3 regions of the Streptomyces sp. NPDC058231 genome follow, and region 1 is predicted to be linked to each of the others. Evidence: riboswitches for the same ligand, from Rfam matches in the RefSeq annotation. Region 1 holds a riboswitch; each other region holds the start of a gene.
The links. A riboswitch is a leader RNA that binds a small molecule or an ion and turns the genes downstream of it on or off. The one in region 1 is predicted to bind cyclic di-AMP.

Region 2: linked by a shared signal. The riboswitch ahead of ACFVXE_RS20575 (peptidoglycan DD-metalloendopeptidase family protein) and the one ahead of ACFVXE_RS06495 (transglycosylase family protein) in region 1 are both predicted to bind cyclic di-AMP.
Region 3: linked by a shared signal. The riboswitch ahead of ACFVXE_RS02300 (M23 family metallopeptidase) and the one ahead of ACFVXE_RS06495 (transglycosylase family protein) in region 1 are both predicted to bind cyclic di-AMP.

The regions. Positions count from the first base shown of each region.
Region 1 covers NZ_JBHVWN010000006.1:123,035-125,291, reverse strand. The annotation lists gene eno (phosphopyruvate hydratase) at 1-114, opposite strand, end outside; gene ACFVXE_RS06495 (transglycosylase family protein) at 418-1,131, opposite strand; cyclic di-AMP (ydaO/yuaA leader) riboswitch at 1,135-1,306, opposite strand; gene ACFVXE_RS06490 (transglycosylase family protein) at 1,607-2,257, opposite strand, start outside.
Region 2 covers NZ_JBHVWN010000029.1:80,517-82,773, reverse strand. The annotation lists gene ACFVXE_RS20580 (tyrosine-protein phosphatase) at 1-583, opposite strand, end outside; cyclic di-AMP (ydaO/yuaA leader) riboswitch at 1,256-1,413, shown strand; gene ACFVXE_RS20575 (peptidoglycan DD-metalloendopeptidase family protein) at 1,418-2,257, shown strand, end outside.
Region 3 covers NZ_JBHVWN010000002.1:174,418-176,674, forward strand. The annotation lists gene ACFVXE_RS02295 (GntR family transcriptional regulator) at 1-178, opposite strand, end outside; gene ACFVXE_RS02300 (M23 family metallopeptidase) at 400-1,200, opposite strand; cyclic di-AMP (ydaO/yuaA leader) riboswitch at 1,213-1,379, opposite strand; gene ACFVXE_RS02305 (M16 family metallopeptidase) at 1,588-2,257, opposite strand, start outside.

The sequences.
Region 1 (2,257 bases):
CGGGACGGCAGCACGGCCCGTGCTGCCGTCGTCGAGGCCAACCTCGACCTCGACCGTGGGGTTTCCGCGGGAGTCGAGGATTTCCCGGGCTACGACGACGTCGATGGACGGCACGAGGCATCTCCTTCTGGGATATGACGCTGGTTGTGCAGGGTCACTTTGGCCTTGCGACAAGAGCCTAACCGGCTGGGCCGCCCGGGCCCGCCGCCCGCCCGCCTCCTGGGACGAAAAAGGACCCAAGGGCACCCATAGCGGGGCAGAGTTCCAGAAATCTACTGACTGGTAACTACAAGCATTGAACGGTGAACACGTAAACCCCGACCCGGCGCGTACGGGGGAATCCGCGCCGGGTCGGGGTGCTCGGGGAGGAGAGCACCGCGGGCGCACGCCGTCGCGGAACGCCCGTACCGCTACGTCCTACTTCGTCAGGTGGAGCTGCTGACCCGGGAAGATCAGGTCGGCGTCCTTGACGATGTCCTTGTTCAGCTTGAACAGCTGCTTCCAGCCGCCCTTCACGCCGTGCTGCGCGGCGATCCGGCTGAGCGAGTCGCCGGACTTCACCTTGTACTCGCCGTCACCCTTGGCGACCTTCTCGCCGGTCGGCGTGGTGACGGTCTTCTTGGCCTCCGCCTCGGGGGCGGTGCCGCGGTCCGAGCGGGAGGCGGCGGGGGCCTCGGCGTGCTCGGCAGGCTTCGACTCCTGCGCCGGGGCGCTCTGCTGCGCGGTGGAGCCGGTGTCGACGCCCGGGTCGACACCGTCGTCGGTCAGGCCGCCGGCACCGGCGCAGGACCAGGCACCCGGACCCTGCATGTCGAGGAGCTTCTCGGCGGTGGCGATCTGCTGCGCCTTGGTGGCGAGGTCGGCCCGCGCCGCGTACTGCGTACCACCGGCGGCGGCCCAGCTGGACTGCGAGAACTGCAGACCGCCGTAGTAGCCGTTGCCGGTGTTGATGGACCAGTTGCCACCGGACTCGCACTGGGCGACGGCGTCCCACGTGGCGACGGAGGCGGCGGATGCGCCGGTCGCGCCCATCAGCGGAACGGCGATGGCGGCACCGGCGACGCCGGCGAGCGTGGCGACACGGACGGCCTTGGACGGGCGGCGGTGCTTGGCCTTGCTGTTGAGCAGCATGAAAGGTCTCCTCACCGACGCCTACGAGGTGAGCTGTCGGGTTCGGGCCAAGTGAGTTGCCCGGTCGCGCGTCCTAGCGCGCGACTTCACCCCAAGCCGGCCCTGACGGTCTTCCGACCATCGGACCCGGCGGCTTACCTGGGTCCCCCGCTCCTGCCTACGGCGCTTTACGCGTCTGTTCCCTTCGACCGACGGCAGGATTCGGCGTGACGATCGACGGGGCCCGCGGTGCGAGCGGTTCCGACCGTAAACATACGCAACCCTCACATTCAAAGATGGACATAACGGACAATCAGCCCTTACGCGCATCTGATCGAATGTCGTTTTCGCAGGTGGGGGGCGATGCGGACAGACCCGGCAGACGCGACACGCCAGTTGACGCAAAGAGACCCATGTCTCACTTACGCATAAGTGGACATAGGTCCCCTAACTACCCCGGTTTTTGGGGTGTTTTTAGCAGTTGATCAGACTGCTCTCACTTCGCATTCAGATCGAGGTCAAGGCTCTGGCCAGGGAGGATGAGGTCCGGATCGTCGCCGACAGCACCCTTGTTCGCCTCGTAGAGCGCGGGCCATCCACCGGGCACCTTCTGTGCGTCAGCAATCGCCCAGAGGTTGTCGCCGGGCCGGACGGTGTACTCGCCGTCGACCACAGCGCCGGAGTCGCGCGCCTCACTGCCCCCACGGGAGGCGTGCCGACCCGACTCGCGCTCGCCGGACCCGTCCGCTCCCCGGCCCGCCTCGGAGGCCGGTGCGCCGCGGTGCTTACCGCCCACCTCGCCGCCGGAGGAACCGGAGGAGCCGGAGGAATCGGAAGAGCCGGAGCCGGACGAGCCGGAAGACTGCGCCGAATCGGATGAGTCGGACGAAGCGGACTTACTGGACGGGGTCGCGGTGGCCGAGCCGGCCTTCTTCTTGGCCGACGCCTTCTGCGAGGACGTACCGGACTCCTCGGCGGACGGCGACGACGCGTCCGCGCTCTCCGTCGGGTCCGCCGACGGCGTGATGCCCGGGTCGACGCCCGGCAGCGACCCGTCCTCGGTCAGCCCGGAGATCACCGCACAACTGGGCCAGGCCTTCGGCCCCTTGTCGTCCAGCACCTTCTCGGCGATCGCTATCTGCTGCGA
Region 2 (2,257 bases), on a different contig from region 1:
GGTCGTTGGACTTCAGGTAGTCGGCCTCGATGGCCTCGCGCTCGACACCGACCGCGAGCAGCGACACCGCGATCGAGAGACCGGCCCGGTCCTTGCCGGCAGCGCAGTGCATCAGCGCCGGGACGCTGTCTTCGGCCAGGGCGTGCAGTACCCGGCTGTGCTCGGCGGTCCGGTCCAGGATGATCGCCCTGTACGAGGCGGTCATGCGGGCCGCCCCCTTGCCGTCGTCGAGCACCGAGCGGAGCTGTTCGATGTCGCCGTCGCGGACCATACGCCAGAACTCGGCGCCGTCGGCCGGGTCGGAGAGCGGGATGCTCACGTTGCGTACGCCCGGCAGTTCCACGTCCACTCCGTCGAGCTTGTGGTCCGCGGCGTTCCGGAAGTCGAAGATCGTGTGCAGCCCCAGGCCGCCGAGGAACGTCGCGTCCTCGGCGGTGGCGTGCGCGAGGTGACCGCTGCGGAAGAGCCGTCCGTACCGCACCCGGCGCCCGTCCACGGTGGGCAGCCCGCCCACGTCGCGGAAATTGCGCACACCCGCCAGCTGGGGTTCCGTCGACGGGACCTGCGGCACCTGCTGCGTCACGGCTTCTCCTGGGGTCTCTGGCGTCGGCGAGGCTCGCCGGCGAGCTCACTCCTGCGACGATACGACATTGATTCCTCAGGCAATCAGTTCGGCCGTCACCGGCTGAACGCGCTCGACGCGGGCGGCCGCGCCGCCGAGGAGGAAGGCCGGCGGCGCGGCTGCGCGCCGGTCCGGTCCGGCTCGTAACGGATCGCCGTGCGACGGCTTTTCGGCGGTGCAGGGGAGTCGGCCGGTGGGCCGTGCCCGCGCGCAGGCACGGCCCGTGGCGGTCTGCGCCGGCGTTGGTGCTCCGGGGCGGGGTGCCGCGGGGTCACGCGGCCGTGCAGCAGGGCTGCGGGCGACCTGGATGCGTAAGTGCTCGGGCCGCGCCACACGGAGAATGTTCATGACATGTCCGTATTGAGGCATTTGAAATAACATGCCCCGCTTATAAGGGGGATGGCGGCCTTCTCGTGAGCGGGATCATATCCGTGACGGTGTGTGCCGGTGCGGCCGGTGGGTATTCCCGACGCCGTGCGGAAAGCCAAGATCCGTAATCCACGGAGGGTGACCGGTATTCCGTTCCGAATTTCCGTAGCGGATTCCGGTCCGCATTCGGCGGCTTGTTTCCGTCGTCCCCGCTCGTCTACGGTCACCACTCAATCCGGATGGACCGCCTAATCCTGCCGCCGTCCGGAATTCGCACCCACTCACGCGTGGCAGGAGCGGGGGAACCAGGTAAGCCGCCGACCGGAGGAATCCGGCCGGCTCGGGGTGAAGTCGCGCTTCGTGCGACCGGGCATCTCCAGCCCGAACCCGACAGCTCACCTCGTAGGCGCCGGAGAGGAATTCTTCATGCCCACATCGGGTAAGCACCGCCGTCCCAAGGTCAGCACCATCGCCCGTGGCGTCGTCGCCGCCGGCGCCGGTGGGGCCGTCATCGCCCTCCCGCTGCTCGGCGCCACCGGTGCCCACGCCGCGGAGCAGGCCGCGCCCGCCGCCGCGCAGTCGGCCGTCAAGCAGGCCGTCCCGGTCGCGAAGGAGCAGGCCGAGACCCGGACGTACTCCGTCGTCTCCGGCGACTCCCTGTCGAAGATCGCCGCCGAGCAGCAGGTCAAGGGTGGCTGGCAGAAGGTGTACCAGGACAACCGCGTGGTCGTCGGTGACGACCCGAGCCTGATCTTCCCGGGCATGAAGCTGACGCTCGGCTCCAAGCCGGCCGGCTCCGCCGCGGCCACCGCGCAGGCCGCGCCGTCCAAGGCTCCCGTCAAGTCCACGACGTCCGCGAGCGCTTCGGCCGCCCCCAAGCCCGCGGCCGCCCAGAGCAGCAGCTCCGGTTACGTCCACCCGGTCCCCGGCAACCACACCACGGCCTACCGCGCCTCCGGTTCCAACTGGTCCAGCGGCAGCCACACCGGTATCGACTTCCCGGTCGCCACCGGCACGAGCGTGAAGGCGATCACCTCCGGCACCGTCGTCACCGCCGGATGGGGTGGCGCGTACGGCAACGAGGTCGTCATCAAGCACGCCGACGGCCACTACTCGCAGTACGGCCACATGTCCTCGCTCTCCGTCTCGGCCGGCCAGACCGTGACCGCCGGACAGCAGGTCGGCCTCTCCGGTGCCACCGGCAACGCCACCGGTCCGCACCTGCACTTCGAGGTCCGCACCGGTCCCGCGTACGGGTCGGACATC
Region 3 (2,257 bases), on a different contig from region 1:
GGCGGGTGACCACGAAGCCCTCGGACTCCAGGGTGCGCAGCGCTTCCCGTACCGGGACGCGGGAGACCCCGTAACGGCGCGCGAGCAGCTCCTCGGTGAGTCTGCTGCCGCGTTCGAAGACACCGGAGACGATGTCGTCACGGATTGCCGTGCATACCGAATGCGCCGGAATGCGCATGTCCGAACCTCCGCCTTAATCCCCGCGAAACGCGGCCGATCGACGCCTGTTCTGCGACTCTATTGCAATGCGACCGCATTTCCGACGCCGGGCCGGAATTCATGAATATCTTTTGGCCCGGATCCGGTTCCGCGGTCCGACTCCACGAGCCGGTCCGGCGGGTACGGCGAAGGCCCCGGCGGGGAGCCGGGGCCTTCGGAGGTGATGCGGTGCGGCGTCGGTCAGACGTTGACGCCGTGGGCGCGCAGATACGCCACGGGGTCCATGTCGGAGCCGTAAGACGGTGTGGTGCGCGCCTCGAAGTGGAGGTGCGGTCCGGTGGAGTTGCCGGTCGAGCCGGAGAGGCCGATCTGCTGGCCGCCGCGGACGCTCTGGCCGACCGAGACACCGATCGAGGAGAGGTGGCCGTACTGGGTGTACGTGCCGTCCGTCATCCGGAGCACGATGTTGTTGCCGTACGCGCCGCCCCAGCCGGCCTCGACGACCGTGCCGGCGCCGACGGCGACGACGGAGCTGCCGGAGGCGGCGTGGAAGTCGATGCCCGAATGGCGGCCGGAGGACCAGAGGGAACCGCTGGACTTGTAGCCGGTGGTGACGTACGAACCGGCGACGGGGAGCTGGAAGGCACCCAGGCGGGTGCGCTCGGCGGAACGGGCGGCGCGGGCCTTCGCCTCACGGGCCTTCTCTGCGCGGGCTTCGGCCTTCGCCCTCGCAGCCACCTCGGCCTTCGCCTTGGCCGCCGCGGCGGCCTTGGCCTTCGCCTCGGCGGCGAGGTGGGCCTGGTGCTTCTGCACGTCGGCCTGGAGCGCCACGCGGTCGGCGACGGTCTCCTCGATGGCGATGACCTGGGTCAGTCCGGTCTCGTCGACGGCGGGGGTGCCGGCATCCGCGGCGAGGGCCGGGGATGCCAGTCCGCCGATGACGCCCGTGGTGGCGAGAGCCGCGGCTCCGGCGACCCGTGCGCTCCTGCGCGTCAGACGGCTCGGGGCACGGTGCTTCCCGGTGGGGCGGATGAACGCCATGAAGTGACTGGTCCTTTCCTTCCTTCTCGCCTACCGGGTTAGCTGACGGGTTCGGAGCAGGAAGGTCTCCTACGGATCCCCGGCCTCGCACGAGGTCGCGGTATCCGATTCACCCCAGGGACTCATGGGTCCCCGGCTCCCCGGGCTCGCGCCCGACGGGGATTCGGCGATGGCTGTACGGCGCCGCGGATGCGGCATACGGGTGACGGACAGCTGAGCCGACGCTAGGCGGGGTCACTTTCAATCACCAAACGGACAGGCCGTTTTGTAGTGCATCCCACAGGGCATTCAGCCACTCAATGCAACATTTCGGACAAAAGGGAAGACCCCGGCGAGAACAGACTCGCAAGGGTCTCCCTATGTCCCGTTATGCGGGACTCTGTCGTATCAGCCGGCGACGACCGACACCTCGCCGATGCCCAGCGCCCTGACCGGCTCCGCGATCTGTGCCGCGTCGCCGACCAGGATCGTGACCAGCCGGTCCACCGGGAAGGCGTTGACCACCGCCGCGGTCGCCTCGACCGTGCCGGTCTCGGCCAGGCGTGCGTACAGCTGCGCCTGGTAGTCGTCCGGGAGGTGCTGCTCGACCTGGTCGGCGAGCGTGCCCGCGACCGAGGCGGCCGTCTCGAACTTCAGCGGGGCGACACCCACGAGGTTCTGCACGGCCGTCTCGCGCTCGGCGTCGGTCAGCCCGTCGGCCGCGAGCGTCCGCAGGACCTTCCACAGGTCGTCCAGCGCCGGTCCGGTGGACTCCGTGTCCACCGATCCGCTGATGGCCAGCATCGCCGCGCCGGTCGCCCCGGTCGCGGAGTCCGGCGCCGACGACCGCAGGACCTGCCCGAAGGCCCGCACGCCGTACGTGTAGCCCTTCTCCTCGCGCAGTACCCGGTCCAGCCGGGAGGTGAGGGTGCCGCCCAGGCAGTAGGTGCCCAGCACCTGGGCCGGCCACACGCTGTCGTGCCGGTCGGCGCCGACGCGGCCGAGCAGCAGCTGGGTCTGCACGGCGCCCGGCCGGTCGACGATCACCACGCGGCCGGTGTCGTCGGCGGTGATCGGC